Linked DNA regions of Azospirillum brasilense. The protein of the gene in region 1 binds, or shares a complex with, the protein of each later gene. Links are inferred from orthologs where the notes say so. Each region holds a gene or a part of one and is shown in the gene's direction. Other genes may lie near its edges.

What was found.
Region 2: the proteins of secA (region 1) and secY are in contact, whole or in part, in a crystal structure (PDB 3DIN), measured with the Thermotoga maritima proteins. The link is inferred for Azospirillum brasilense from one-to-one orthologs. Residues at the interface, in WP_004082002.1 of Thermotoga maritima: Glu261, Ala262, Arg263, Lys300, Ala301, Arg302, Thr303, Ile304, Ile305, Leu323, Tyr324, Asp325, Pro326, Val329, Ser330, Tyr333, Ile336, Lys340, Phe345, Val349, Glu363, Phe364, Tyr374, Ser375, Gly376, Gly377, Glu393, Ile395, Thr482, Ser483; in WP_004081795.1 of Thermotoga maritima: Glu108, Gly109, Glu110, Glu111, Ala236, Glu237, Arg238, Arg239, Ile240, Thr241, Ile242, Gln243, Tyr244, Ala245, Arg246, Arg247, Val248, Thr249, Gly250, Arg251, Arg252, Val253, Tyr254, Gly256, Ala257, Ser258, Thr259, Tyr260, Leu261, Pro262.

The regions. Positions count from the first base shown.
Region 1 is NZ_CP032345.1:1,327,563-1,343,704, reverse strand. Bases 973-4,248 are described here. They hold secA (preprotein translocase subunit SecA), read left to right. Parts: upstream 973-1,297; coding sequence 1,298-4,048; downstream 4,049-4,248. Other genes in these bases: mscL (large conductance mechanosensitive channel protein MscL), read left to right, coding at 4,184-4,248. Also shown: D3869_RS06565 (peptidylprolyl isomerase), read right to left, coding at 1-880; more of mscL, read left to right, coding at 4,249-4,630; D3869_RS06550 (DEAD/DEAH box helicase), read left to right, coding at 4,884-6,425; D3869_RS06545 (cobalamin biosynthesis protein CobD/CbiB), read right to left, coding at 6,694-7,701; D3869_RS06540 (ankyrin repeat domain-containing protein), read right to left, coding at 7,709-8,272; D3869_RS33005 (hypothetical protein), read left to right, coding at 8,377-8,538; D3869_RS06535 (general stress protein), read left to right, coding at 8,622-9,227; D3869_RS06530 (sulfite exporter TauE/SafE family protein), read left to right, coding at 9,332-10,099; D3869_RS06525 (methyltransferase domain-containing protein), read right to left, coding at 10,136-11,032; D3869_RS06520 (flagellar biosynthetic protein FliQ), read left to right, coding at 11,125-11,391; D3869_RS06515 (ComF family protein), read left to right, coding at 11,407-12,150; grxC (glutaredoxin 3), read left to right, coding at 12,240-12,503; D3869_RS06505 (carbon-nitrogen hydrolase family protein), read left to right, coding at 12,500-13,336; D3869_RS06500 (class I SAM-dependent methyltransferase), read right to left, coding at 13,344-13,949; D3869_RS06495 (DUF1178 family protein), read left to right, coding at 14,081-14,605; D3869_RS06490 (DUF485 domain-containing protein), read left to right, coding at 14,824-15,126; D3869_RS06485 (cation acetate symporter), read left to right, coding at 15,126-16,142. UniProt on the Escherichia coli protein: Required for protein export, interacts with the SecYEG preprotein conducting channel.
Region 2 is NZ_CP032345.1:748,993-758,513, reverse strand. The notes cover bases 1-2,994. They hold secY (preprotein translocase subunit SecY), read left to right. Parts: upstream 1-824; coding sequence 825-2,165; downstream 2,166-2,994. Other genes in these bases: D3869_RS03770 (FadR/GntR family transcriptional regulator), read right to left, coding at 2,925-2,994; D3869_RS03775 (adenylate kinase), read left to right, coding at 2,165-2,812; rplO (50S ribosomal protein L15), read left to right, coding at 221-706; rpmD (50S ribosomal protein L30), read left to right, coding at 25-216; rpsE (30S ribosomal protein S5), read left to right, coding at 1-22. In the rest of the region: more of D3869_RS03770, read right to left, coding at 2,995-3,683; D3869_RS03765 (DMT family transporter), read right to left, coding at 3,793-4,707; D3869_RS03760 (N-formylglutamate amidohydrolase), read left to right, coding at 4,893-5,765; D3869_RS03755 (carboxylate-amine ligase), read left to right, coding at 5,772-6,902; D3869_RS03750 (O-acetylhomoserine aminocarboxypropyltransferase), read left to right, coding at 7,088-8,398; D3869_RS03745 (alpha/beta fold hydrolase), read left to right, coding at 8,409-9,206; D3869_RS03740 (sensor histidine kinase), read left to right, coding at 9,338-9,521. UniProt on the Escherichia coli protein: The central subunit of the protein translocation channel SecYEG. Consists of two halves formed by TMs 1-5 and 6-10.

The DNA.
Region 1 (16,142 bases):
CGAGCTGGAAGGTCTCGACCTTGGCGACCTTGCGCAGGTCCTCGACGACGTTGGTCACGATGTCCTTGCTGAGCTGCTGCTCGAGCTGCGGCTTCACCTCGTCCAGGGTCGGCTGCGGCTGGGTGCGCTTGTCCTCGACCTTGATGATGTGCCAGCCGAACTGCGTCTTCACCGGCTCCTTGCTCACCTCGCCCTTCTTCATGGCGAAGGCGGCGTCGGCGAAGGGCTCGACCATCGTGTCCTTGGTGAAGTAGCCGAGGTCGCCACCCTGCTCGGCGGCCACCGGGTCCTTGGACTTCTCCTTGGCGAGCTTGGCGAAGTCGCCGCCCTTCTTGAGCTGGGCGATGATCGCCTTGGCCTCATCCTCCTTCTCGACGAGGATGTGGCTGGCCTTCACCTCTTCCTGGGCCGGGTTCTGCTTCAGGAAGGCCTGATAGGCCTCGTCCAGCTTGGCCGGGGTGATGCGCGACTGCACCTCCTTCTGGATGTAGGCGCGCTGCACCGCGCGCTCCTCGGCGCGCTTGATCTCGTCCTTGACCTCCGGCGTGCCGGCGAGGTTGGCCTTGTAGCCGGCCTCGGCCACCAGCTTGGAGTTCACGAGCTGCTCGATCACCGCCGGGTAGATCATCTCCAGCGGCATCTGCTGCACCTGCGGCGGAAGCTGGGCAACCATGCGCTGGACGTCGGAGCGGTGGACCGCCTCGCCGTTGACGCGCGCCACCACCGGATCGGCGTCCGCCGTGGCGGGGGCGGCCTGCGCGGCGGGGGCGGGCGTGGCCGCGGGAGCCGGAGTCGGCGCCGGAGTCTGGGCGTGGGCGGCCAGCGCGAGGCCGCAGGCGGCCATCGACAGCAGGGCGGCGCGGAACACTCGATTCACCATGGAGTCTTTTCCTTCCGGCGGATGTGTCTTGTCACGGTCAATGGCATGACAGAACGTCTTATGATTGGCGGCGGCCGTTGATTGGCGGTGGCTGTGCGGACGATCCGGCCCCGCGCCCGAATCCGCGGGGGATTAAGCATGGGTTCGCGGCGCGGGGCAAGCGGTCGTGATGCGCGGCCGTGACGCCTACCTTCGGCGCCTTCCTTCGACCGTGTTCAAGGCGATATGGCGGCGGAACGGTGGTGCTTCCAGGGCGCGCCACACGCCGACCCACGCTTCATGCAGCGCCGGCACCCCCGCGACGCGCGCCTGAAAGGGCCGGGCAAAGGGGCGGGTCTCGTTGACAGAAACTTGCTTCGGGCCTATGTGAGACCGGTCAAAAAGCCGGCTTCACGACGTTCCACCCCCGAGGTTTTCATGTTCGGTGCTCTCGCCCGCAAGATTTTCGGCACCGCCAACACGCGCACCGTCAAGGCGCTGCAAAAATCCGTCCAGCAGATCAACGCGCTGGAGCCCGAGTTGGCGGCGCTTTCCGACGACGCGCTGCGCGCCCGCACCGACTGGCTGCGCGGCCGGCTGTCGCAGGGCGAGACGCTCGACGCCATCCTGCCCGACGCCTTCGCCACCGTGCGCGAGGCCGGCAAGCGCGTGCTGGGGCAGCGGCACTACGACGTGCAGCTGATGGGCGGCATGGTCCTGCACCAGGGCAAGATCACCGAGATGCGCACCGGCGAAGGCAAGACGCTGGTCGCCACGCTGGCCGTCTATCTGAACGCGCTGGAAGGCAAGGGCGTCCACGTCGTCACCGTGAACGACTATCTGGCCTCGCGCGACAGCTCCTGGATGGGCCGCATCTACGGCTTCCTCGGCCTGACCACCGGCTGCATCGTGCACGGGCTGGACGACGATGAGCGCCGCGCCGCCTACGCCGCCGACATCACCTACGGCACGAACAACGAATTCGGCTTCGACTATCTGCGCGACAACATGAAGTTCCGGCTGGAGGACATGGTCCAGCGGCCCTTCAACTTCGCCATCGTCGACGAGGTCGACTCGATCCTGATCGACGAGGCGCGCACCCCGCTGATCATCTCCGGCCCGTCGACCGATTCGTCGGACATGTACATCCAGGTCGACCGCCTGATCCCGCAGCTGACGCGGGATGACTATGAGATGGACGAGAAGAACCGCACGGTCAGCCTGTCCGAGGCCGGGCAGGAGCATATGGAGCAGCTTCTGGCCGAGGCCGGGCTGCTGAAGTCGGGCGGCCTCTACGACATCCAGAACGTGGCGCTGGTCCACCACGCCCAGCAGGCGCTGCGCGCCTACACGCTGTTCCAGCGCGACAAGGACTACATCGTCAAGGACGACAAGGTCATCATCATCGACGAGTTCACCGGCCGCATGATGGAGGGCCGCCGTTACTCGGAAGGCCTGCACCAGGCGCTGGAGGCCAAGGAGAAGGTGACGATCCAGCGCGAGAACCAGACGCTCGCCTCCATCACCTTCCAGAACTACTTCCGCATCTACCCGAAGCTGGCCGGCATGACCGGCACGGCAATGACCGAGGCGGCGGAGTTCGCGGAGATCTACGGCCTTGAGGTCGTGGACATGCCGACCAACGTGCCGGTCCAGCGCAAGGACATGGACGACGAGGTCTACCGCAAGGCGTCGGAGAAGTACGACGCGATCATCGACCTGATCGAGGACGCGCGCAAGCGCCAGCAGCCGGTTCTGGTCGGCACCACCTCCATCGAGAAGTCGGAGTTGATCGCCGAGCTGCTGAAGAAGCGCGGCATCCCGCACAACGTGCTGAACGCCCGCCACCACGAGCAGGAAGCCTACATCGTCGCCCAGGCGGGCCGTCCGGGCGCCGTCACGGTCGCCACCAACATGGCCGGCCGCGGCACCGACATCCAGCTCGGCGGCAACGTCGAGATGCGCATCCAGATGGAGCTGGCGAACCTGCCCGACGGGCCGGAGCGCGACGCCAAGATCAAGCAGATCGAGGCCGAGGTGGCCGAGGCGCGCGAGCTGGTCAAGCAGGCCGGCGGCCTCTATGTCGTCGGCACGGAGCGGCACGAGAGCCGCCGCATCGACAACCAGCTGCGCGGCCGGTCGGGCCGCCAGGGCGATCCGGGTGCCTCCAAGTTCTTCCTGTCGCTGGACGACGACCTGATGCGCATCTTCGGGTCGGAGCGCATGGACGGCATGCTCCAGCGCCTCGGCCTGAAGGAGGGGGAGGCGATCATCCACCCCTGGATCAACAAGGCGCTGGAAAAGGCCCAGACCAAGGTCGAGGCCCACCACTTCGAGGTCCGCAAGAACCTGCTCAAGTTCGACAACGTCATGAACGACCAGCGCAAGGTCGTCTATGAGCAGCGCCGCGAGATCATGGACACGGAGGACATCGCCGAGACCGTCCTGGAGATGCGCCATCAGGTCATCGCCAACATGGTCAACAAGGCGATCCCGCCGAACTCCTACTCCGAGGCCTGGGACATCGCCGGCCTGCACGAGGAGGTGAACCGCCTCCTGGGCATGGACCTGCCGGTGGCCGACTGGGCCAAGGAGGAGGGCATCGCCGAGCCGGAGATCGAGGAGCGCGTCCGCGAGGCGGCCGACCGCAAATACGCGGAGAAGGTGGAGACCTACGGCGCCGACACGATGCGCCATGTGGAGAAGAGCCTGCTCCTGCAGATCCTCGACCAGGAATGGAAGGATCACCTGCTTCAGCTCGACCATCTCCGCCAGGGCATTTCCCTGCGCGCCTACGCCCAGAAGGACCCGCTGAACGAGTACAAGCGGGAAGCCTTCGAGCTGTTCGAGACCATGCTGACGACCCTGCGCGAGCAGGTGACCGCCGTGCTGATGCATGTCGAGATCCGCATCGCCCCGCAGCCGGAGGAGCTGTACGCCCGTCCGCCGCAGGAGATGCACGAGGGCCGCGACGATCCGGCGCTGGCCATGGCGGAAGCGGGAGCCGGGGCCGCCCAGGGCTATCCGCCGGCCGACGCGCCGCTGCCCGCCGGCATGGTCCGTCGCGAGGCCGCCGCCTCGGTGGTGCCGGGCGCCGACCCCAACGCCTGGGCGAACACGCCGCGCAACGCGCCCTGCCCCTGCGGCTCGGGCCAGAAGTACAAGCACTGCCACGGCAAGGTGGCGTAAGCACCGTCGGGAAGAACGCCGCCGGGGACGTTTCGGAGGGGGCTGGGCCGCAGGGTCCGGCCCCTTTCCTTTTGCGGCCCGGGAAACTTCGGCTGGGCTGTGGCGTTCTTCCGGTCAACAAGCGGGAGCGCAGCCATGTTGCAGGAATTCAAGACCTTCATCAGCCGCGGCAACGTCGTGGAGCTGGCCGTCGGCATCATCATCGGCGCGGCCTTCACCGGCATCGTCAACTCGCTGGTCAAGGACATGCTGATGCCGCCCATCGGCTGGATCATGGGCGGGATCGACTTCTCCAACTATTTCCTGAACCTGTCCGGCGGCCATTACGAGAGCCTCGCCGCGGCGGAGGCGGCGGGGGCGGCGACCATCAACTATGGCCGCTTTATCAACGCGCTCATCAACTTCTTCATCGTGGCGGGGGCGCTGTTCCTCATCGTGCGGCAGGTCAACCGCCTGCATTTCCTCCAGGATTCCAAGCCGAAGGCGCCGCCCCGCCAGGAGGTTCTGCTGGAGGAGATCCGGGATGCGCTGCGCGCACGGCAGGCACCCGCCGCCGGGGACACGACACGACCGGGGGCGTGAAAGAATCTTCTTGGATTGTGCAGCGCAACCCATTATGTAAGGCGTCTTGATCGCTGGAGGCTCGCGCGTCTCTTGAGCGAGACGCGCTTTGATATTGCGGGACGGCCTTCCTTGGGACCCGGTCGCCCGTTGCTTCGGACAGACGCCTCTCCCTCTTCCGACCTCCTCCCGGCGAAAACGCCGGCGTTCCACCGCTCACCATCCTGGTGCGGCGGCCGTGCGCCGTCTTGGTCCTGAGGAAAGGTTACCCTACTTGTCGTCCATCGAAATGACCGCCGCCGACGCCCTCGTTGTCGAGACCGCCGTCGCCGAGACTTCTGTCGTCGAGACCGCCGTCACCGAGGTTGCCGCCGCCGACGCGACCGTGACCGACACCACCGACACCGTTACCCCCAACGCCTTCGCCGGGCTGGGCGTCCACCCGCTCGTCGTGAAGGCGCTTGAGGCGTTCGACTACAACACCCCGACCCCGGTCCAGGCCGAGGCGATCCCGCCGGCCCTGGAAGGCCGCGACATCCTGGCGACCGCCGAGACGGGCACCGGCAAGACCGCCGCCTTCATGCTGCCGGCGCTGACCCGCACCGTCGACCTGCCGCGCCTCGGCGTGGCCGCTCCGCGCGTGCTGGTTCTGGCCCCGACCCGCGAGCTGGCCAAGCAGGTCACCGACGCCGCCCGCAAGTACGCCAAGTTCATGAAGTACAACATCGTGGACGTGGTCGGCGGCATGCCCTACCGCGACCAGCTCCGCCTGCTGTCGCGCGCGGTGGATGTGATGGTGGCCACGCCGGGCCGCCTGCTCGACCATGTGTCGCGCAACCGCATCGATCTCAGCGCCGTCGAGGTGCTGATCCTGGACGAGGCGGACCGCATGCTGGACATGGGCTTCCTGGACGATGTGGAGACCATCGCCAAGTGCTGCCCGGACAACCGCCAGACGCTGCTGTTCACCGCCACGCTGGACCGCCGCATGGCCCAGCTCGCCGGCAACCTGCTGCGCAACCCGGTGCGCGTCGCCGTGGAAAGCGCCACCACCTCGGTGAACGTCGAGCAGCGCCTGCACCATGCCGACGACATGGACCATAAGCGCCGCCTGCTGAAGCACTTCGCGGACCTGCCCGAGGTCGGCAAGGCGATCATCTTCGCCGCCACCAAGCGCGACGCCGATGCGCTGGCCGAGGAGCTGAGCGACGCCGGCCACGCCGCCGCCGCCCTGCACGGCGACATGGACCAGTTCAAGCGCAACCGCACGCTCCAGCGCCTGCGCACCGGTCAGGTCCGCCTGCTGGTGGCGACCGACGTGGCGGCGCGCGGCATCGACGTGCGCGACATCACCCACGTCATCAACTTCGACCTGCCGCGCTCGGCGGAGGACTATGTCCACCGCATCGGCCGCACGGGCCGTGCGGGCGCCTCGGGCGTGGCGATCTCCTTCGCCGCCCGCGCCGACCGCGATGCCCTGTTCCGCATCGAGCGCTACACCGGCACCCGCCTCGACATCCACGTCGTTCCGGGCCTGGAGCCGCAGCGTCCGTTCCAGACCGGCGGCGGCGGCCGTCCGGCGGGTCGTTCGGGTGGCCGTCCGGGTGGCGGCAACGGCGGCGGCTACAACAAGAAGCCGTGGGTGCGCAACGCCAACGGTGGTGGCGAGTCTGCCGGCAATTCGGGCCGTCCGCAGGGCCGTCCGGCGAACCGCAACGAGCATGGCCGCAGCGACCATGCCCGCAACGAGCACGGCGGTCACGCCCGCCGCGACTCCCAGGGCGGCAAGCCGGCGCACCGGGCGTCCAAGTGGTAACAGCGGTTCGCCGCTGACATGAAAAAGGCGCGGTCCCTCGGGATCGCGCCTTTTTTCTTGGGCGGGTCGCGGCGTGGCGGGCAAGACTTCACACGGATTTCACGGATCGACGCGCGGATTTCACGGATTTTTTTAAATAATATATATCGGAAGCCAGCTTTTCTTGCGTGAGGCAACAGGGATGGAGTGGACAAATAAATAAAAATCCGTGTAATCCGTGAAATCGTCCGTGCAATCCGTGTGAAGTCTTGTCCCCCGCACCCGCGCTTTATAGCCCCGCGATCCCCCACAGCAGTAGCGCCACCAGCAGCGCCAGGATCAACCCGGCCACGGCGTAGACCGCCAGCGCCCGCCCGATGTCGGCGGCGGTGGCGCGGGCGCGGCCGTCGCCGATCCAGGCTTCGGTGATGACCACGCCGCCGTCGCGGTGCGGCCCGCCCAGCGCCAGACCCAGCGCGCCGGCCATGGCCGCGGTCGGCCAGCCCATGTTGAGGGAGGCCGCCTTGCCGCCGTCCCGCATCATCGTGCGGAAGGCGCCGCCGGCCTTCGCCCCGGCAAAGGGCGCGGCCAGCGCCAGCAGAACCGCCGCCAGCCGCGCCGGGATGGCGTTCAGCGCGTCGTCCAGCCGCGCCGCGGTCTGGCCGAAACGCTCGTGCCGGACGCCGGCGTGGCCCAGCGCGGTGTCGGCGCCGTCCACCACCGCCCAGACCAGAAGGCCGGGAACCCCCAGCAGGGCGTAGCCGAAGACCGGGGCCACCAGCTTGCGGGCGAAGCCCTTGGCGGCGGCCTCGATGGCGGCGCGGGCGATGCCGTGCTCGTCCAGGCTGAAGGCGTGGCGGCGGGTGAGGGGGGCGACGGCCTCCCGCGCCGGGACGACACCGCCCTTGTCCAGGGCGCGGCGCACCGCGCGCACCCGCGCCCAGGCGCTCCGTCCGCGCAGGGTGGCGAGGATCACCGCCAGCTCCAGCAGCCAGCCGCGGCTCTGCGCGCCGATCCGCTCGACGATCAGGCCGACGGCGACGGCGGCCAGAACGAGCGCCAGAACGACCAGCGCGCCGCGCAGCAGGCGGGCGGTCTTGCCGCGCTCCACCCGGTTCAGCCGCCGGTCGGCCCAGGCGCAGACGCGTTGCGCCAGCGCCGCCGGGTCGGGCAGGACGCGCCCGATCCGGTCGCCGGCTGCGGCGTCGATGGCAAGGGCCAGCAGCAGCAGGAACAGCGGCCCCGGACCGTTCAGGGGGGCGGCGCCGAGAATGGCGGTGAGCGGGGCGTCGCCCATAGCGGCCTCAGCGCGCTCCGGCCTGGCGCAGCAGGTTCGCCACGCGGGCGTTGCGGCTGTCCTGCGCCCAGCTCAGCGTCGTGCGGCCCGTGAAGTCGGTGCGGTCGGCCTGCGCCCCGGCCTTCAGCAGCCGCTCCACCAGATCGACGCGGCCGAAGCGCGCCGCGGTCATCAGCGGGGTGACCCCCTGGCGGTTGTCCTGGTCGACCTTGGCGCCCTTGGCCAGCAGGAGGTCCACCACCTCCGGCGCGTCGGCCTCCACCGCGTAGTGCAGCGGGGTGTTGCCGGCCTTGTCGGCGCGGTTGGGGTTGGCCCCGCCGTCCAGCAGCAGCCGCACCAGCTCCGGATGGCCGTTGCCGATGGCCACCAGCAGGACGGGCCGTCCGCTGGCGTCGACCTGATTCGGGTTCTCCCCCTTCAGCAGCAGCAGCCGCAGCGCGCTGGCGTCGTTGGACGTCACCGCCTTGACCATGGAGGGGCCTTCCAGGAGGTTGATCTGGGCCAGGGCCGGCGCGGCGACGGGGGCGGTCAGGCCGAGGGCCAGCAGGCTGAGCATCAGCAACCGTTTCATGGCGCGTCCTTTTGTGCGATCCGTGTGTGATCCGTCTTTCGGCCGGGGATACTATCCAGTTTGGCCCGGTTTGGCGACGGCGACCCGCTGCAATGGAGCCGCCCATGGTCCGCAACCCGCTCGCCCGCAACCCGCTCGCCTGCCACGCCGCCCTGTTCCTGGCGGTGAAGGCCGCGCTGATCGCGCTGGGCCTGTGGTGGTTCCTCGGCACCATGCCGGAGCCGCGGGGCACGGTGACCCCGCCCGCCGCCGCGGGAACGCCCTGACGCCGCCCGATGTCCCGGCGGGAACCTCCGCTTCGCGCCCATGGTTGAACAGCGACCGGGAAGCGCAACAGGGGAAGACCGCCATGACCTTCGAGAACGATGTGAACGCGAACCGCTCCGGCGGCCATCTGCGCGGCGCCGTGCGCGAGGCCGTGGGCATCTTCGCCAGCCGCGACGCCCTGCAGAAGGCCGTCGATGAGCTGACCCTGGCCGGCTTCCAGCGCCATGAGCTGAGCGTGCTCGCCAACGACCAGACCATCCGCGACCATCTCGGCCATGTGCCGGAGCGGGCGGAGGACATCGCCCACGACCCCGACGCGCCGCGCCAGTCCTACGTCTCGCCGGAGGATGTCGGCAGCGTGAAGGGCGTGGCGGTGGGGTTCCCGGCCTATGTCGGGGCGATCCTGGCGACCGGCGCCGTCCTGGCGACCGGCGGCACGGCCCTGGCCGCGGCGGCCGCGGCGGCCGCGGCGGGGGTGGGCGGCGGCGCCATGGGCTCGGTCATGTCGAACTGGCTGACCGACAAGCGCAACGAGCCGATGCTGCAGCACCTCGACAAGGGCGGCATCCTGCTGTGGGTCAATCTGGCCGACGCCGGGCGCGAGCGGCAGGCGCTGGAGATCATGAACCGCCACGCCTCCCAGCCGGTCGAGGTGCATGAGGTGGCGCAGTCCGGTTCCGAGACCTGATCCCGAAGGCCGACCCGGCGCGGGCCGGCGCCCGTTGACTCAGGTCATGGCCTTCGCGGCGGGCTTCCCCTATACACGGGCGGTCTTCCAACCGGAGGTCCGCCTTGGACACCCACTCGGCCCTGACGCTTCTCGAAGCCGGCCTCAACCAGTGCGCCGTCGTCATCGACCGCGACGGCGGGCTGCTGGTGGCGCTGCTGACCGCCGGGCTGGTCGGGGGATCGACCCACTGCGCGGGCATGTGCGGCCCCTTCGTCCTGGCCCAGGTCACCGCCCGGCTGGAGCAGGTCCCGGCTTCGCGGATGAGCGAGTTCCACCGACTGGCCGGTGCGGCGGTGCTGCCCTACCATCTGGGGCGCGGCACCACCTACACGCTGATCGGCGCGGCGGCGGCGATGGTCGCCGGCCATGTCGGGGCGCTGCCGGGGCTGAAATGGCTGTCGGTGGCGCTGCTGGCCTTCGCGGCGCTGTTCTTCCTCGGCTATGCGGTGAAGGGGCTGACCGCCTGGATGCCGAAGCTCGACGGCGCGGTGCAGCGCTGGTGGGGCGACCGGGTGTCGAGGCTGGCCCGTCCCCTGTTCGGCAACCCCACGGGCTGGCGCGGCTACGGGCTTGGGCTGGCGCTGGGATTCATCCCCTGCGGTCTTCTCTATGGCGCCGTGGCGGTGGCGGCGGCGAGCGGCAGCGCGCTGACCGGGGCGCTCGGCATGGCGGCCTTCGCGCTGGGCACCCTGCCGAGCCTGCTGGCGGTCGGCCTCGCCGGGCATCTGGCGGGGCGCACCTGGCGGTCCGCGGTGGCGCGGGCGGCGCCGGTCATCATGGTGGTGAACGCCGGCGTGCTGGGCTGGATGGCGGTCCGGATGATCGGGTGACGATCCGAACCGCGCTGACTCCCGCCCCGCTCCGGATTACTGAAGCTTTTCCGCCGATCCCTTCAGCGCCTCGCCCAACGGAATCTCCCCGCAGCCGGGCTTGAGCGGCTGCTGCTGGCTCTCGTGCGGCGACCAGCCGGCGAGGTAAAGGATCTGGAAGGTCGCCTCGATGCGCCCGTCCGGCTCGGCGTAGCGCTCGGCGTAGCGGCGGGCGGCGTCGAACAGCAGGGCGCGGGTGGCCGGCACCTTGCGGCGGGCCAGGACGGCGTTGGTCTCGCCCATGCCGCGCAGGTCGCGCATCAGGCGGAAGGCGTCGCTGTAGGTGACGGTGATGACGTCGCTGTCCACCACCGGCAGGGCGAAGCCGGCGCGCTGCATCAGCCCGCCGACGTCGCGGATCTCGGCGAAGGGCGACACGCGGGGCGACACACCGCCGGCCACCTCCATCTCCGCCTCGTACAGGCAGCGGCGCAACTCCAGCAGCGTCTCCCCGCCCAGCATGGCCGCGCAGAAGAAGCCGTCGGGCTTCAGCGCCTGCCGCACCTGGACCAGCGCGCCGGGCAGGTCGTTGACCCAGTGGAGGCTGAGGTTGCTGACCACGAGGTCGAAGGTCTCCGGCACGAAGGGCAGGAACTCCTCGTCGGCGGCGACGGCCAGCGGACCGGCGCGCCGGGCGAAGCCGGGGGCGAGGTCGCAGGCGACCAGCGTCTCGACGCCCTTGCGCCCGCGCAGCGTCCGCCCCATCACCCCGTCATGGGCGCCGAGGTCGAGCACGGTGGGAAAGGGCCGGGCCACATCCTCCAGCCGGTCGACGAGGCGTTCGGCCACCTCTTCGAACAGGAAGGCGTGCTCGGCAAAGGCGGGGACGGCGCGGTCGCGGCGGCGGCGGACGAGCGCGCGGTCGAAGACGGTCATGCTGTCGGGCGTGGTCATGCCCGCAATATAGCCCAGCCCCGGCGGGCTACAACCATCGGCGAAAGGGCGGCGCCGTGCTATGGTCGGCCGCGAACCTGCGGGAGCTTGCCATGGGCATTGAGGAAGCCATCGGCGCCACTTACGAGGCGCTGATCGTCATCATCAAGATCACCACCCCGGTCCTCGTCGTCACCACGGTGCTCGGCATGCTGCTGACGATCTTCCAGCAGGCGACCAACATCAACGAATCGACGCTGCAGCAGGACCTCAAGATCTTCGCGACTCTGGCCATCCTGTTCATCACCGGGCCGGCGATCTACATCGCGCTGCGCGACTACACCTTCGTGATCTTCGACCGGATCGCCGGCCTGAACTGAGAGGGGCATGCCGCCATGGTCCTTCCGCAGCGGCTGGCGACCAGGGTTCTGGCGGGGATTCTCGACACGCTGCTGCCGCCGCGCTGCCTGTGCTGCGGCGGGGCGGTGGACCGGCAGGGCGGCCTCTGCGCGCCGTGCTGGAGCGGCCTGACCTTCATCGCGCCGCCCGCTTGCGCCTGTTGCGGCACGCCCTTCGATTTCGCGCTGGAGGGGGAGCCGCTGTGCGGCGCCTGCATCGCCGAGCCGCCGGTCTTCGCCCGCGCCCGCGCCGTCCTGGCCTACGACGACGGCAGCCGCCCGCTGGTGCTGGGCTTCAAGCACGGCGACCGCATCCACGCCGCCGCGGCCTACGGCGCCTGGATGGCCCGCGCCGGGGCGGAGCTGCTGGCCGATGCCGACCTGCTGGCCCCGGTGCCGCTGCACCGGCTGCGGCTGTTCCGGCGCCGTTACAACCAGGCGGCCCTGCTCGCCCAGGCGGCGGGCCGGCAGGCCGGGCGCCCGGTGCTTCCCGACCTGCTGGTCCGCCGGCGGTCCACCCCGTCGCAGGGCGGGCTCGACCGCTCGGGGCGGCGGCGGAACGTCCAGGGAGCCTTCGCGGTCCGGCCGGGGCTGGAGGCGCGGGTGACCGGGAAGCGCATCGTTCTGGTCGACGATGTGCTGACCACCGGGGCCACCCTGTCGGAATGCGCGCGGGTGCTGCGGCGCGCCGGGGCGGAGCGGGTGGACGCGTTGACCCTGGCGCGCGTCGTCAAGACGTGAGCCGTGGGTGTGAGCCATGAAAACGTAACGGGTGACGCCGTACGGCGGTTGATCTTATAACCGTTCAAAACAGCCAAGGAGCCCTCCGCATGGCCGACGTCGTCATCTACACCACGCCCTTCTGCCCCTACTGCTCGCGCGCCAAGCGTCTGCTCGACAGCAAGGGGGTGGCGTATGAGGAGATCGACCTCTACATGCACCCGGGCCGCCGCGAGGAGATGGTGCAGCGGGCCGAGGGGCGCATGACCGTGCCGCAGGTCTTCATCGACGGGAAGCCCTACGGCGGCTCCGACGACATCCACGCGCTGGACCGTGCCGGCAAGCTCGACCCGATCCTGGGAATCGGGGGATGAGCGGCGTCCTGAAGGCCGCCTGCGTCCAGGTCAACGCGGGCACGGAAATCCTTCCGAACCTTCAGGCGGCGGGCGATCTGGTCCGCCGGGCGCGCGACGCCGGGGCGGACTTCATCGCCCTGCCCGAGAATGTCAGCATGATCGTCCAGGGCCGCGCCAAGGTGCTGGAGCGGGTGAGGACGGCGGACGAGCACCCGGCGATCCCCTTCTTCGCCGATCTGGCGCGGGAGACCGGGGCCTGGCTGCTTGCCGGGACGCTGGGCGTCCTGCTCGACGACGGGCGGGTGGCCAACCGCAGCTATCTGTTCGACGCCGAAGGGCGGGCCGTCGCCCATTACGACAAGCTCCACATGTTCGACGTGGACCTGAAGGGCGGGGAGAGCTACCGCGAATCCGCGACCTTCCGGCCCGGCGACCGCGCGGTCCTGGCCGCCACGCCCTGGGGCGGGGTCGGCATGACCGTCTGTTACGACCTGCGCTTCGCTTATCTCTACCGGGCGCTGGCCCAGGCCGGAGCGTCGATCCTGACGGTGCCGGCGGCCTTCACCGTGCCGACCGGGCGGGCGCACTGGCACACGCTGCTGCGCGCCCGCGCCATCGAGGCGGGCTGCTTCGTCCTGGCCCCGGCCCAGACCGGCAGCCACGACCAGGGACGGCTGACCTACGGCCACTCCCTGATCGTCGCCCCCTGGGGCGAGGTGCTGGCCGACGCCGAGGAGGCGGTGGGCTTCGTCCTGGCCGAGTTGGACATGGCCCGCGTCGAGGAGGCCCGCCGCATGGTGCCGGCCCTGAGCCATGACCGGACCTTCACGCTGGACCGGGTCGGCTTCTGAGCGGGCGTCAGGCCGGCAGGGGCCTGGGTTCCGGGTCGCCGTCCAGGCCGTGTCCGGCCTCCAGGTCCTTGACCGCGCACAGCCGCTGCATCACCGCGGCCTTGGGCGAGGCGACCTCGCCATGCTCGTAGGCGATGACCTGGAGACGCCCGCGCGCCACCTCCAGCAGCTCGCCACTGCGCAGCAGGAAGGCGGGGGAGGCGGGGCGGCCGAAGCGGGCGTTGCCCAGAGCGAAGGTCTCGTAGAGCAGCAGGCCGCCGGGTTCCAGCGCGTCGAGGATGGCCGGGAACAGCGGACGGTGCAGGTAGTTGGTCACCACGATCGCGGCGAAGCGGCGGTCGCGCAGCAGCGGCACCGGCGCTCCGCTCTCCAGATCGGCCTCCACCAGCTCCACCCCCGCCGTCCCGGTCAGGTCGGCCACGCCGCGCAGGTCGCGGTCCAGCCCGACCACCGGGTGGTTGCGCGCCTGGAACAGCCGCAGGTGCCGTCCCGACCCGCAGGCGAGGTCGAGCACCGGGCCGCCCGCCCGCACCAGCGGCGCGAAACGCGCGACCCAGGGGGAGGGCGGACTGATCGCGGCGTGCGGCGATCCTGCGGTGGACGGTGTGGACAAGGGACGGACGCTCCCGCTCTTTCATGACGCGTGTTTGACCGCGACGCCGGCGTCGTGCTGAACTGGCAACCGGTCACCGACCGTATATCATGACCATCCGGTCTTCTCACCTTGGAGCATCCGACGGGGACATGATCCTCTTCGTTCTGAAATGCACGGCCGACCACCGGTTCGAAGCCTGGTTCCGCAACGGCGACGCCTACGAGACGCAGGCCGCCGCCAAGGCCATCGCCTGCCCGGTCTGCGGCGACACGCACATCACCAAGGCGCCCATGGCGCCGCGCATCGCCAAGGGGGGCCGCGCGAAGGACGAGGCGGCCCGCGAGGGCGGCGCGCCGGAAGGCACGCCTGCGGCGGGCGGCGGCGCGGCGGCTCCCGCCGCTCCCCCGGCGCCGACGACCCCGTCCGTGCCGGCGGAACTGCGCGAGCGCTTCGCGGCGGAAGTCATGCGCCAGTTGACGGAAGTTCGCCGCGCGGTTGAAACGAACTGCGACTATGTCGGGGACCGTTTTGCCGAAGAGGCCCGGCGCATCCATTATGGCGAAACCGATCCACGCGGGATCTATGGCGAGGCCACCGACAAGGAAGCGGAGGAGTTGAAGGAGGAAGGTGTGACTTTTGGTCGCATACCTTGGCTTCCGCGCACCAATTCTTAAGCCCACGCTTCACAATATTTCGTGCCCCCATTGCCCTTTCGCTGCCATGGGTTAGTGAACGAACCTCCGGAACAACGGCCGCGGGCTGCGTCAAGGCGCTTTTTAGCGGTTGGCCTGCATCAAAGTTGTTGACGGGATAGTTCGTTACAAAGACCATATGGTCCGAGTGTCTAATATGACCTTGCAAAAATCGCTCGGCACTCGCGAGGGGACGCACTATGAAAGAAAACGCTCAGAGGATTCTCGCGAATCCCAAGTTTCAGGAGCTGGTGCAGAAGCGTAGCGCATTCGCGTGGACGCTTTCGATCGCCATGCTCGTCATCTACTTCGGCTTCATCCTGCTGGTCGCCTTCGGCAAGGGGTTCCTGGGTACCCCGATCGGCAATGGCGTGACCACCTGGGGTATCCCCGTCGGCCTCTTCACCATCATCTCGGCCTTCATCCTGACCGGCATCTACGTGCATCGGGCGAACGGCGAGTTCGATGAGCTGAACCGGCAGATCATGGAGGAGTCGAAGTGATGCGTTCGCTGGTCAATCGTGTGGGCGTCGCGGCCGTCGCGGCCGGCGCGCTCATCCCCGCGTCGGTGCACGCGGCGGCGGTCGAAGGCGCGGTCCAGAAGCAGGCGACGAACTTCTCGGCGATCGTCATGTTCCTGGTCTTCGTGCTGGCCACGCTCGGCATCACCTACTGGGCGGCGCGCCGCACGAAGTCGGCGAAGGACTTCTACGCCGCCGGCGGCGGCATCACCGGCTTCCAGAACGGTCTCGCCATCGCCGGCGACTACATGTCGGCGGCGTCCTTCCTCGGCATCGCCGGCCTCGTCTACACCTCCGGTTTCGACGGCCTGATCTTCTCGGTGGGCTGGCTTGTCGGCTGGCCGATCATCCTGTTCCTGGTCGCTGAGCGCCTGCGCAACCTCGGCAAGTACACCTTCGCCGACGTCGCCTCCTACCGCTTCCAGCAGACCCCGATGCGCACCATGGCCGCCTGCGGCTCGCTCGCCACGGTGACCTTCTACCTGATCGCCCAGATGGTCGGCGCCGGCAAGCTGATCCAGCTGCTGTTCGGCATGGACTATCTGTGGGCGGTGGTGATCGTCGGCGTCCTGATGATCGCCTACGTGACCTTCGGCGGCATGCTCGCCACCACCTGGGTGCAGATCATCAAGGCCGTGCTGCTGCTGTCGGGCGCCTCCTTCATGGCCTTCGCGGTGCTCGCCAAGTTCGGCTTCAGCCCGGAGGCGATGTTCTCCACGGCCGTGCAGGTCCACCCGAAGGCGACCGGCATCATGGCGCCGGGCGCCCTCATCACCGACCCGGTCTCGGCGATCTCGCTGGGCATGGCGCTGATGTTCGGCACCGCCGGCCTGCCGCACATCCTGATGCGCTTCTTCACGGTGTCGGACGCCAAGGAGGCCCGCAAGTCGGTGTTCTACGCGACCGGCTTCATCGGCTACTTCTACATCCTGACCTTCATCATCGGCTTCGGCGCCATCGTGCTGCTGCTGGCCCCGGACGCCACCGGCGCCTATCCG
Region 2 (9,521 bases), 580 kb from region 1 along the record:
TGCCGGTGCGCAGGAGGCTTGATCATGGCCGAGAAGAAGACCGTCATCGTCACCCAGACCGGCAGCCCGATCGGCCGCAAGCACGACCAGCGCGAGACGCTGGTCGGTCTGGGTCTCAACAAGCTGCACCGGACCCGCGAGCTGGAGGACACTCCGGCCGTGCGGGGCATGATCGCCAAGGTCGCGCACCTGGTCCGCGTCGAGAACGAGGGCTGAACCCATGACGAAGCTGAACGATCTCCGGGACAACCCCGGTGCCCGTAAGGAGCGCATGCGCGTCGGCCGCGGTATCGGTTCGGGCAAGGGCAAGACCGGCGGCCGTGGCGTCAAGGGTCAGACCTCGCGCACCGGCGTGGCCATCAACGGCTTTGAAGGCGGCCAGATGCCCCTTCACCGCCGCCTTCCGAAGCGCGGTTTCCGAAACATCTTCGCGAAGGAATACTCGGTCGTGAACCTGGGCCTGGTCCAGAAGTTCATCGACGCCGGCAAGCTCGACGCCAGCCAGACCATCGATGCGGTGGCTCTGGAAGCGGCGGGCGTCACCGGTAAGGTGAAGAAGGACGGCATCCGTCTGCTGGGCAAGGGCGCCCTGACGACGAAGGCCAGCTTCACCGTGGCCGGCGCCTCCAAGTCGGCTGTGGAAGCGGTCGAGAAGGCGGGTGGCAGCGTCACGCTGACCGCGTCCGCCGCCGAAGCCGCCGAGTGATCGGAAGCCCGCGCTTGCGCGCGGGCACCTTCCGGCACTAAATGAAGCGAAGTTGCGAGGGGCGGCCTGCATCCTGCAGGACCGCCCCGTTCGTGCATTAGGGACAGGGATACGACCCATGGCATCAGCGGCCGAGCAGCTTGCCGCGAACATTAATTTCGGGGCCTTCTCCAAGGCGACCGAGCTGAAGAAGCGGATCTGGTTCACCCTTGGTGCCTTGATCATCTACCGCCTGGGCACCTACATCCCGATTCCGGGCGTCAACCCGCAGATCCTGGCCGATATTTTCCGGCAGCAGGGCGGGGGCATCCTGGGCATGTTCGACATGCTGGCCGGCGGCGCGCTGCACCGCATGACGATCTTCGCGCTCAACATCATGCCGTATATTTCGGCCTCCATCATCGTGCAGCTCCTGACCGCGGTGTCGCCGCAGATGGAAGCGCTGAAGAAGGAGGGCGAGTCGGGTCGCAAGAAGCTGAACCAGTACACCCGCTACGGCACCGTCCTTCTGGCGACCGTGCAGGCCTGGGGTCTGGCGGTGGGGCTCGAGGCGATGACCGGCGCGTCCGGCGCCGCGGTTCCCGAACCGGGGCTGTTCTTCAAGATCGCCACGGTCATCACGCTGGTCGGCGGCACGATGTTCCTGATGTGGCTGGGCGAGCAGATCACCGCCCGCGGCATCGGCAACGGCATCTCCCTCATCATCTTCGCCGGCATCGTCGCCGAGTTGCCGCGCGCTCTCGTCAGCACGCTGGAGCTGGGCCGCACCGGCGCGCTGTCCACGCTGTTCATCGTCTTCCTGCTGCTGATGGCGGTGGGCGTCGTGTTCTTCATCGTGTTCATGGAGCGCGCGCAGCGCCGCTTGCTGATCCAGTACCCGAAGCGGCAGATGGGCAACCGCGTGTTCGGCGGCGAAGCGTCGCACCTGCCGCTGAAGCTGAACACCGCGGGCGTCATCCCGCCGATCTTCGCGTCGTCGCTGCTGCTGCTGCCGCTGACCGCGGTCGGCTTCGCCGGCGGCGAGGGTCCGGAGTGGCTGCAGACCGTCACGCGCTATCTGGCGCACGGCACGCCGCTCTACATGATCCTGTATTCGGCGCTGATCATCTTCTTCTGCTTCTTCTACACGGCCATCGTCTTCAACCCCGCGGACACGGCCGAGAACCTGCGTAAGTATGGCGGTTTCATTCCCGGCATCCGTCCGGGCAAGAACACCGCGGACTACATCGACTACGTGCTGACCCGCCTGACGGTGATCGGTTCCGCGTACCTTGTGGCGGTTTGTCTCCTCCCCGAAATCCTGATTTCCCAGCATTCGGTTCCGTTCTATTTTGGCGGCACCAGCCTGCTGATCGTGGTCACGGTGACGATGGACACGGTTGCGCAGATTCATTCCCATCTGCTGGCCCACCAGTATGAGGGGCTGATTAAAAAAGCGAAGCTTCGGGGGAGAAAGTAATGAATCTCATTCTGCTCGGACCGCCGGGCGCCGGGAAGGGGACCCAGGCGCGGCGTCTCGAAGACACGCGCGGACTCGTCCAGCTTTCCACGGGCGACATGCTCCGCGCGATGGTCGCCGAGGGTGGTCCGCTTGGGCAGCAGGCGAAGGACATCATGTCCGCCGGCAAATTGATGCCGGACGCGCTGATGGTCGATATCATCGCTGAGCGCATTTCCAAGCCGGACGTCGCCAACGGCTTCATCCTCGACGGCTTCCCGCGCACGGTCGCCCAGGCCGAAGCGCTGGACAGCATGTTGTCGGACAAGGGCCTGAAGCTCGATCACGTCATCGAGATGAAGGTCGTCGACGACATCCTGGTCGAGCGCATCACCGGTCGTTACACCTGCGCCAAGTGCGGCAAAGGGTATCACGACGTCTTCGAGAAGCCGAAGGTCGAGGGCGTCTGCGACGTCTGCGGCAGCACGGAGTTCAAGCGCCGGGCCGACGACAACGCCGACACGGTGAAGACCCGCCTCGCCCAGTATCACGAGCAGACCGCGCCGATCCTCCCGTATTATCAGAGCCGAGGCGTTCTGAAGACGGTGGACGGCATGGCCGAGATCGACGACGTGACCAAGCAGATCGAGGGCATCCTGGCCGCCTGACCGGGATCGCCATAGTCCGCTGAAAAGAAAAGCCGCGGGGTTTCCGGACCCCGCGGCTTTTTCATGTGTCGGCGGTGGAGCGGGGAGGGTGGCCCCCCCGTTTGGCCCGGCTTTACGGATTGGCGTCGGTGTCGGGGTGGGACAGGTCCTCCGCCTTCCGGCTCAGGTCGTTGTAACGGTCGAGCACCCAGCCGAGGTGGTCGGTGGCCGCAACGGCGGCGGCATCGGCGTCGCGGCGCCGTATGGCGTCGTAGATGGCGCGGTGATGGTCGATCATCAGCGCCTCGCGGCCCAGCGCGAAGGGCTCGGTGTGATGGTACTCCATCATCTGGCCCAGAATGTCGCGGATGGTCGCCAGCAGATGCAGGTAGACCGGGCTTCCCGCCGCCTGGGCGACGGCGAGGTGGAAGTCCATGTCGTCGGCGGCCTGCTTGCCGTCGCGGCCCGTCTCGCCCATCGCGGCGAGGACCCGCCCGATGTGGTCGATCTGCTCCTGGGTGGCGCGTTCGGTGGCGCGCCGGGCCGCCCAGCTTTCCAGGGCCTGCCGGATCTCCACGAGGTCGCAGAGGTTGGCGTGCTTCACCCGGACCATTTCGGTCAGCGCGCCGTCCATGGCGCCGGCGGAGGACACCACCCGCGTGCCGCCGCCCTGCACGGCGGTCAGGAAGCCCTGGGTCTTCAGCTTCTGCAGGGCCGCGCGCACCGACACCCGGCTGACGTGGAGCTGTTCGGCGAGCTGGCGCTCACCCGGCAGGCGTTCTCCCGGAACCAGCTCGCCACGGGCGATCCGTTCGAGAATCCGTTCCGCCACCCATTCGGAAATGCGCTGGGAGGAGGCCGGTACGTGGTGGGGTTCTTCGGTGTCGGACACGGTGGCATGCCCTTTCATCAGCAATCGGTCATAGGTCGTACCCGAGTCGGGCAAATCACGTCAACTCGCAACCGGACGCCGGCGTATGGTCCGCGTCGCCCGCGGTGCTTTATCGGCTCCCGCGGCGGGCCACCAGGATTCCGGCCAGCACGATGGTGCCGCCGACCGCCTGGAACGCGCCGAGCGGCTCGGCGAGCAGCGCCCAGGCCAGCACCGCCGCCGCCGCGGGCTGGAGCAGCAGACTGACGGAGGAGAAGGCGGCGGGCAGATGGGCCAGCGCGTAGGCGATCAGGCTCTGGCCGCCGGCGTGGCTGACCAGGGCGAGCCCGAGAAGCACGCCCCAGCCGCCGAGCGAGCCGGCGATCAGGCTTTCGCCCGACAGCAGGGCGATGGGCAGCAGGGCGACGCCGGTGACAACGCCGCTCCAGGTCATGATCGTGGCGGTGGAGAACTCCGACCGCAGACGGCCGACCATCAGGAAGTAGCCGCTGTAGAACACGGCGGTCAGCAAGCCCAGCGCGTCGCCGAACAGGTGATCGGGGCTCAACTGCAGGCTTTGCCCCATCAGGACGATGGCGCCGCACAGGGCCAGCCCGAGGCCGGTGAGGAAGGTCCGGCTGAACCGCTCCTTGAACACCAGCCAGGACACCAGCGTCACGAAGATCGGCGCGAAGTTGGCGAGCAGCGTGGAGTTGGCGACCGACGTGTAGCGGATCGACCAGTGCCAGATGGCGAGGTCGCCCGCGAAGAACAGCCCGGCGGCGGTCAGCCGGACATAATCGTTCAGCGACGACGGTTTCCGGGAGCGGGCGCCGCCCTTCGGCTCCATGGCCATCCAGACCCACAGGGCCGGAATCGCGAAGGCCAAGCGCCAGAAGGCGGTGGCGCTCGGTCCCAGCTCGGACAGGCGGACGAAGATCGGAGCGAAGGCGATTCCCAGCGCCCCGGTCAGGAGGGCGATCAGTGCGATCCGTTGCGCGGCGTCAGCGCGCGCGGCGGGGGCGAGGGTGCTGGCGTCCGGCATGGCGTCCGTTATAACGGACGCAACCTGCGCGCGCCACGTCCCCCCGCCGCATGGCTCACCTGCGGAAGGCCCGGATTGTGGGACATTGCCTTTGTCGTGGGATCATCCACCGGTCCGGGCCGTTGCCATCGGACCAGCCGGCGGGAACTTCCGCCGCGACCGAGACCCTGCAATACTGTGCCATCATGACGCAGCGATCCCCGAGCAAGCCCGCCGAACATCCCCGACCGGTGACCCTGCCGTCGCCGCCCCGCGCCGCGCCGGCCGCGCCGCTGCTGGGCCCTGACGATCCGCCACCGGTCGCCGTGCTGCGCCCGGAGTCGGACAGCCCCGTCCTGCTGCTGTGCGACCACGCCTCGCGGGCCATTCCGAAGGCGTTGGGGACGCTGGGGCTGGACGAGGCGAATCTGTGCCGGCACATCGCCTACGACATCGGCGCGGCCGAGGTCACGCGGCGGCTGTCGGAACGGTTCGGCGCGACGGCGGTGCTGTCCGGCTACTCCCGGCTGGTCATCGACCCGAACCGTGCGCTGGACGATCCAACGGCGATCCCGGTGGTCAGCGACGACGTGGTGATTCCCGGCAACCGGGCCCTGGACCGGGCGGAGGAGGAGCGCCGGGTCGACGCCATCTTCCGGCCCTACCACGAGGCGGTCGCCGCCGAGGTTGCCCGGCGGCGGGGGCGTGGGCAGGTGCCGGTGCTGCTGTCGATCCACAGCTTCACCCCCGCCATGCGCGGTGTCGCCCGGCCCTGGCACGTCGGCATCCTGTGGGACCACGACCCGCGCATCCCGATTCCGATGATCGAGCGGCTGCGCGCCGACGGGCGCTGGTGCGTCGGCGACAACGAACCCTATTCGGGCCGGAGCACGCTGGGCGGCACGGTGGAAAGCCACGCCACACCCGCCGGGCTGCCCAACGTCCTGGTCGAGGTGCGCCAGGACCTGATCGCCACGCCGGAGGGGGCGGCGTTGTGGGCGACGGTGCTGGGCGACGCGCTGGAGCCGATCCTGGCCGACCCCGACCTCTACCAGATCAAACTGTTCCCGCGGGAGTGAGCGTTCATGGAGCCGGCCTTCACGCTGGGGCTTGAGGAAGAGTATCTGCTGGTGGACCGCAACTCGCGGGACATCGCGCGCAACCCGCCGGACGAGATGCTGGAGGCTTGCCAGGAGCAGGCGCCGGGCCAGATCCATCCGGAATTCCTGCGCTGCCAGATCGAGGTCGGCACGCCGGTGTGCTCCACCCTGGCGGAGGCGCGGGCGGAGCTGGCGCGGCTGCGCGCGACGGTGGCCGGGGTGGCGCGCGCCCACAATCTGGCGCCCATTGCCGCCTCGACCCATCCTTTCGCCGCGTGGGAGCCGCAGAAGCACACCAACCGCGACCGCTACAACATGCTGGCCCGCGACCTGGGCGCGCCGGCGCGGCGGCTGATGATCTGCGGCATGCACGTCCATGTCGGGATCGAGGACGACGACCTGCGCATCGACCTGATGAATCAGGTCCGCTATTTCCTGCCGCATCTGCTGGCGTTGTCCACCTCCTCGCCCTTCTGGCGGGGGCAGGACATGCAGCGCAGATCCTACCGGCTCGCGGTGTGGAACGAGCTGCCGCGCACCGGCATGCCGGACAGCTTCCAGAGCTTCGGCGAGTACCAGCAGCAGGTGAATGTCCTGGTCAACGCCGGCATCATCGAGGACGCGAGCAAGCTGTGGTGGGACATCCGCCCGTCCCAGCGCTTCCCGACGCTGGAGATGCGGATCACCGACGTCTGCACCCGGCTGGACGACGCGGTGACGGTGGCGGCGCTGTTCCGCTGCCTGCTGCGCATGCTGTGGCGGCTGCGGCTGCGGAACGTGACGTGGCGGCCCTACAAGAACCTGCTGATCGGCGAGAACCGCTGGCGGGCCCAGCGCTACGGCCTCGACGAGGGGCTGGTGGATTTCGGGCGCGGCACCATCGTTCCCTACGCCGACCTGATGGAGGAGCTGATCGAGCTGACCCGCGAGGACGCGGAGCGATTCGATTGCGTGGCCGAGGTCGCCAACGCCCGCGACATCATCCGCCGCGGCACCAGCGCCCACCGGCAGGTCGCCATCTACCGCGAGGCGCTGGAGCAGGGCGCCACCGGCTGGGAGGCCCTGGCCCAGGTGGTCGACTGGCTGACCGAGGAGACCATGGTCGGGGTGGAGTGATTTGCACCGAAGAGTTGCTTCGAAATCCATGGCAACTTTCGGAAAGCCACTACTTGACCTTTGCGTCATCCAGCCATACCCTCCCCGCAAATCAGCTCACCGAGTTGAGCAGGGCAGGCAATAAAACGAAGCAGCAGAGGGCCGCTCGCACCACGGGCGGCCCTTACCTTTTCAGGGGGATGGGAATGGCCGACGCCAAGTTCCTCAAGTTCGACACGCTGAGCCTGCACGCCGGCCAGCGGCCCGACCCGACAACCGGGGCGCGGGCGGTGCCGATCTACCAGTCCACGTCCTACGTCTTCGACGACACCGACCACGCCGCCTCGCTGTTCAATCTGGAACGGCCGGGGCACATCTATTCCCGCATCTCGAACCCCACGGTGGCGGTGCTGGAGGAACGGCTGGCGGCCTTGGACGGCGGCGTCGGCGCGGTCTGCACGGCCAGCGGCCAGGCGGCCCTGACGCTCGCCATCATGACCCTGATGGGCGCGGGCGGGCACATCGTCGCCTCCTCCTCGATCTACGGCGGCAGCCGCAACCTGCTGGCCTACACGCTGCCGCGATTCGGCATCACCACGACCTTCGTGAATCCGCGCGACCTCGACGGCTTCCGCGCGGCCATCCGGCCGGAGACGCGGCTGCTGTTCGGCGAGGTGCTGGGCAATCCGGGGCTTGAGGTGCTCGACATTCCCAGCCTGTCGGCCATCGCCCATGACGCCGGCCTGCCGCTGATGGTCGATGCCACCTTCGTCACGCCCTATCTGTGCAAGCCGCTGAGCTTCGGCGCCGATCTGGTCATGCACTCCTGCACCAAGTGGCTGGCCGGGCACGGCGTCGCCATCGGCGGGGTGGTGATCGACGGCGGCGGCTTCGACTGGGAGGCGTCCGGCAAGTTCCCCACGCTGACCGAGCCCTACGCCGGCTATCATGGCATCGACTTCGTGGAGGAATACGGGCCGGCCGCCTTCATCATGCGCGCCCGCGCCGAGGGGCTGCGCGACTTCGGCGCCTGCATGAGCCCGATGAACGCCTTCCAGATCCTCCAGGGCGTGGAAACCCTGCCGCTGCGCATGAAGGGCCACATCCACAACACCCGCAAGGTGCTGGGCTTCCTCGAATCGGAGGCCTACGCGGAGAACGGCAGCGTCGCCTGGGTCACCCACCCGGAACTGCCCGACCATCCCGACCACCGGCTGCGCGCCCAGCTCCTGCCGCACGGCGCCGGCTCCATCATCTCCTTCGGCATCAAGGGCGGGCGCGAGGCCGGACGCCGCTTCATCGAGAAGCTGGCGCTGTTCTCGCACCTCGCCAACGTCGGCGATGCCAAGTCGCTGGTCATCCACCCCGCCAGCACCACCCACGCCCAGCTCGACGCCGAGGCGCTCGCCGCCGCCGGGGTGGGGGAGGATATGATCCGCCTGTCCATCGGGCTGGAGGATTGCGACGACCTGATCGACGATCTGCGCCAGGCGCTGCGCGCCGCGACGAAGGCGTGAGGAGGCTGCCATGGACCTGACCGTCAACGGCCAGAATGTTTACGCCCACACCGGCGGGCGGCCCTTCGACCCGGCGCGTCCGGCGATCGTGCTGATCCACGGCGCCGGCATGGACCACACGGTGTGGAGCCTGCAAAGCCGCTACCTCGCCCATCACGGGCGGTCCGTCCTGGCGGTGGATCTGCCCGGCCATGGCCGCTCCGGCGGGGCGCCGCTTGCCTCCGTCGAGGAACTGGCCGACTGGGTCGTGGCGTTGCTGGACGCGGCGGGCGTGGCCAAGGCGGCGCTCGCCGGCCATTCCATGGGCGCCCTGGTGGCCCTGGAAACCGCGGCGCGGCACGGTGACCGCGTCGAATCGCTGGCCCTGCTGGGGGTGGCGGAGACGATGCCGGTCCATCCCGACCTGCTGGCCGCCGCGGCGCTGAACGATCCGTCCGCCATCGAGCTGGTCATCGGCTGGGGGCATGGCCCGTGCGGGCATGTCGGCGGTGCGGCGGCTCCCGGACTGTCGCTGGTTCCCGGCGGGCGGCGGTTGATGCAGCGGGCGCGGCCCGGCGTGCTCGGCGTCGATCTGGGGGCTTGCAACGCGTATGTCCGGGGTGGCGAGGCCGCCGCGGCGGTGTCCTGTCCGGCGCTGTTCCTGCTGGGTGGAGTCGATCGCATGACGCCGGCAAGGTCCGGCAAGGCGCTTGCCGCCAAAGTCAGTGGTTCCGAAGTCATTCTGCTGTCCGGCATAGGCCATATGGTTATGACGGAAGCACCAAACGCAACCACAGATGCTTTTTCGGCGCGGTTTTCTGCAGCTTAGCCCCGCTGTTTCTTCGTGGATTACATCCCCATCATGAATCGTTAACAGATTCGCGTCTTACTGTTCTGCACTGAAGCGGTGATGCGGAATGGTGAGCTGTGCGGAGACTTGAACGGTCTGTTCATGCCTTGATGGCGGTTGCCGGGGATGTCGTCGCCCTGCTGTCGCCGGACGGGCGGTTCGCCGATGTGGGAGCCGGGTCGCTGCGCGTGCTCGGCACTCCGCCGGAGGCGCTGCTGGGGACGGCCGTGCTGGACTGCGTCCACCCGGACGACCGGGATGAGGTCGTCCGCTGTCTTGCCCGGCTGGGCGACG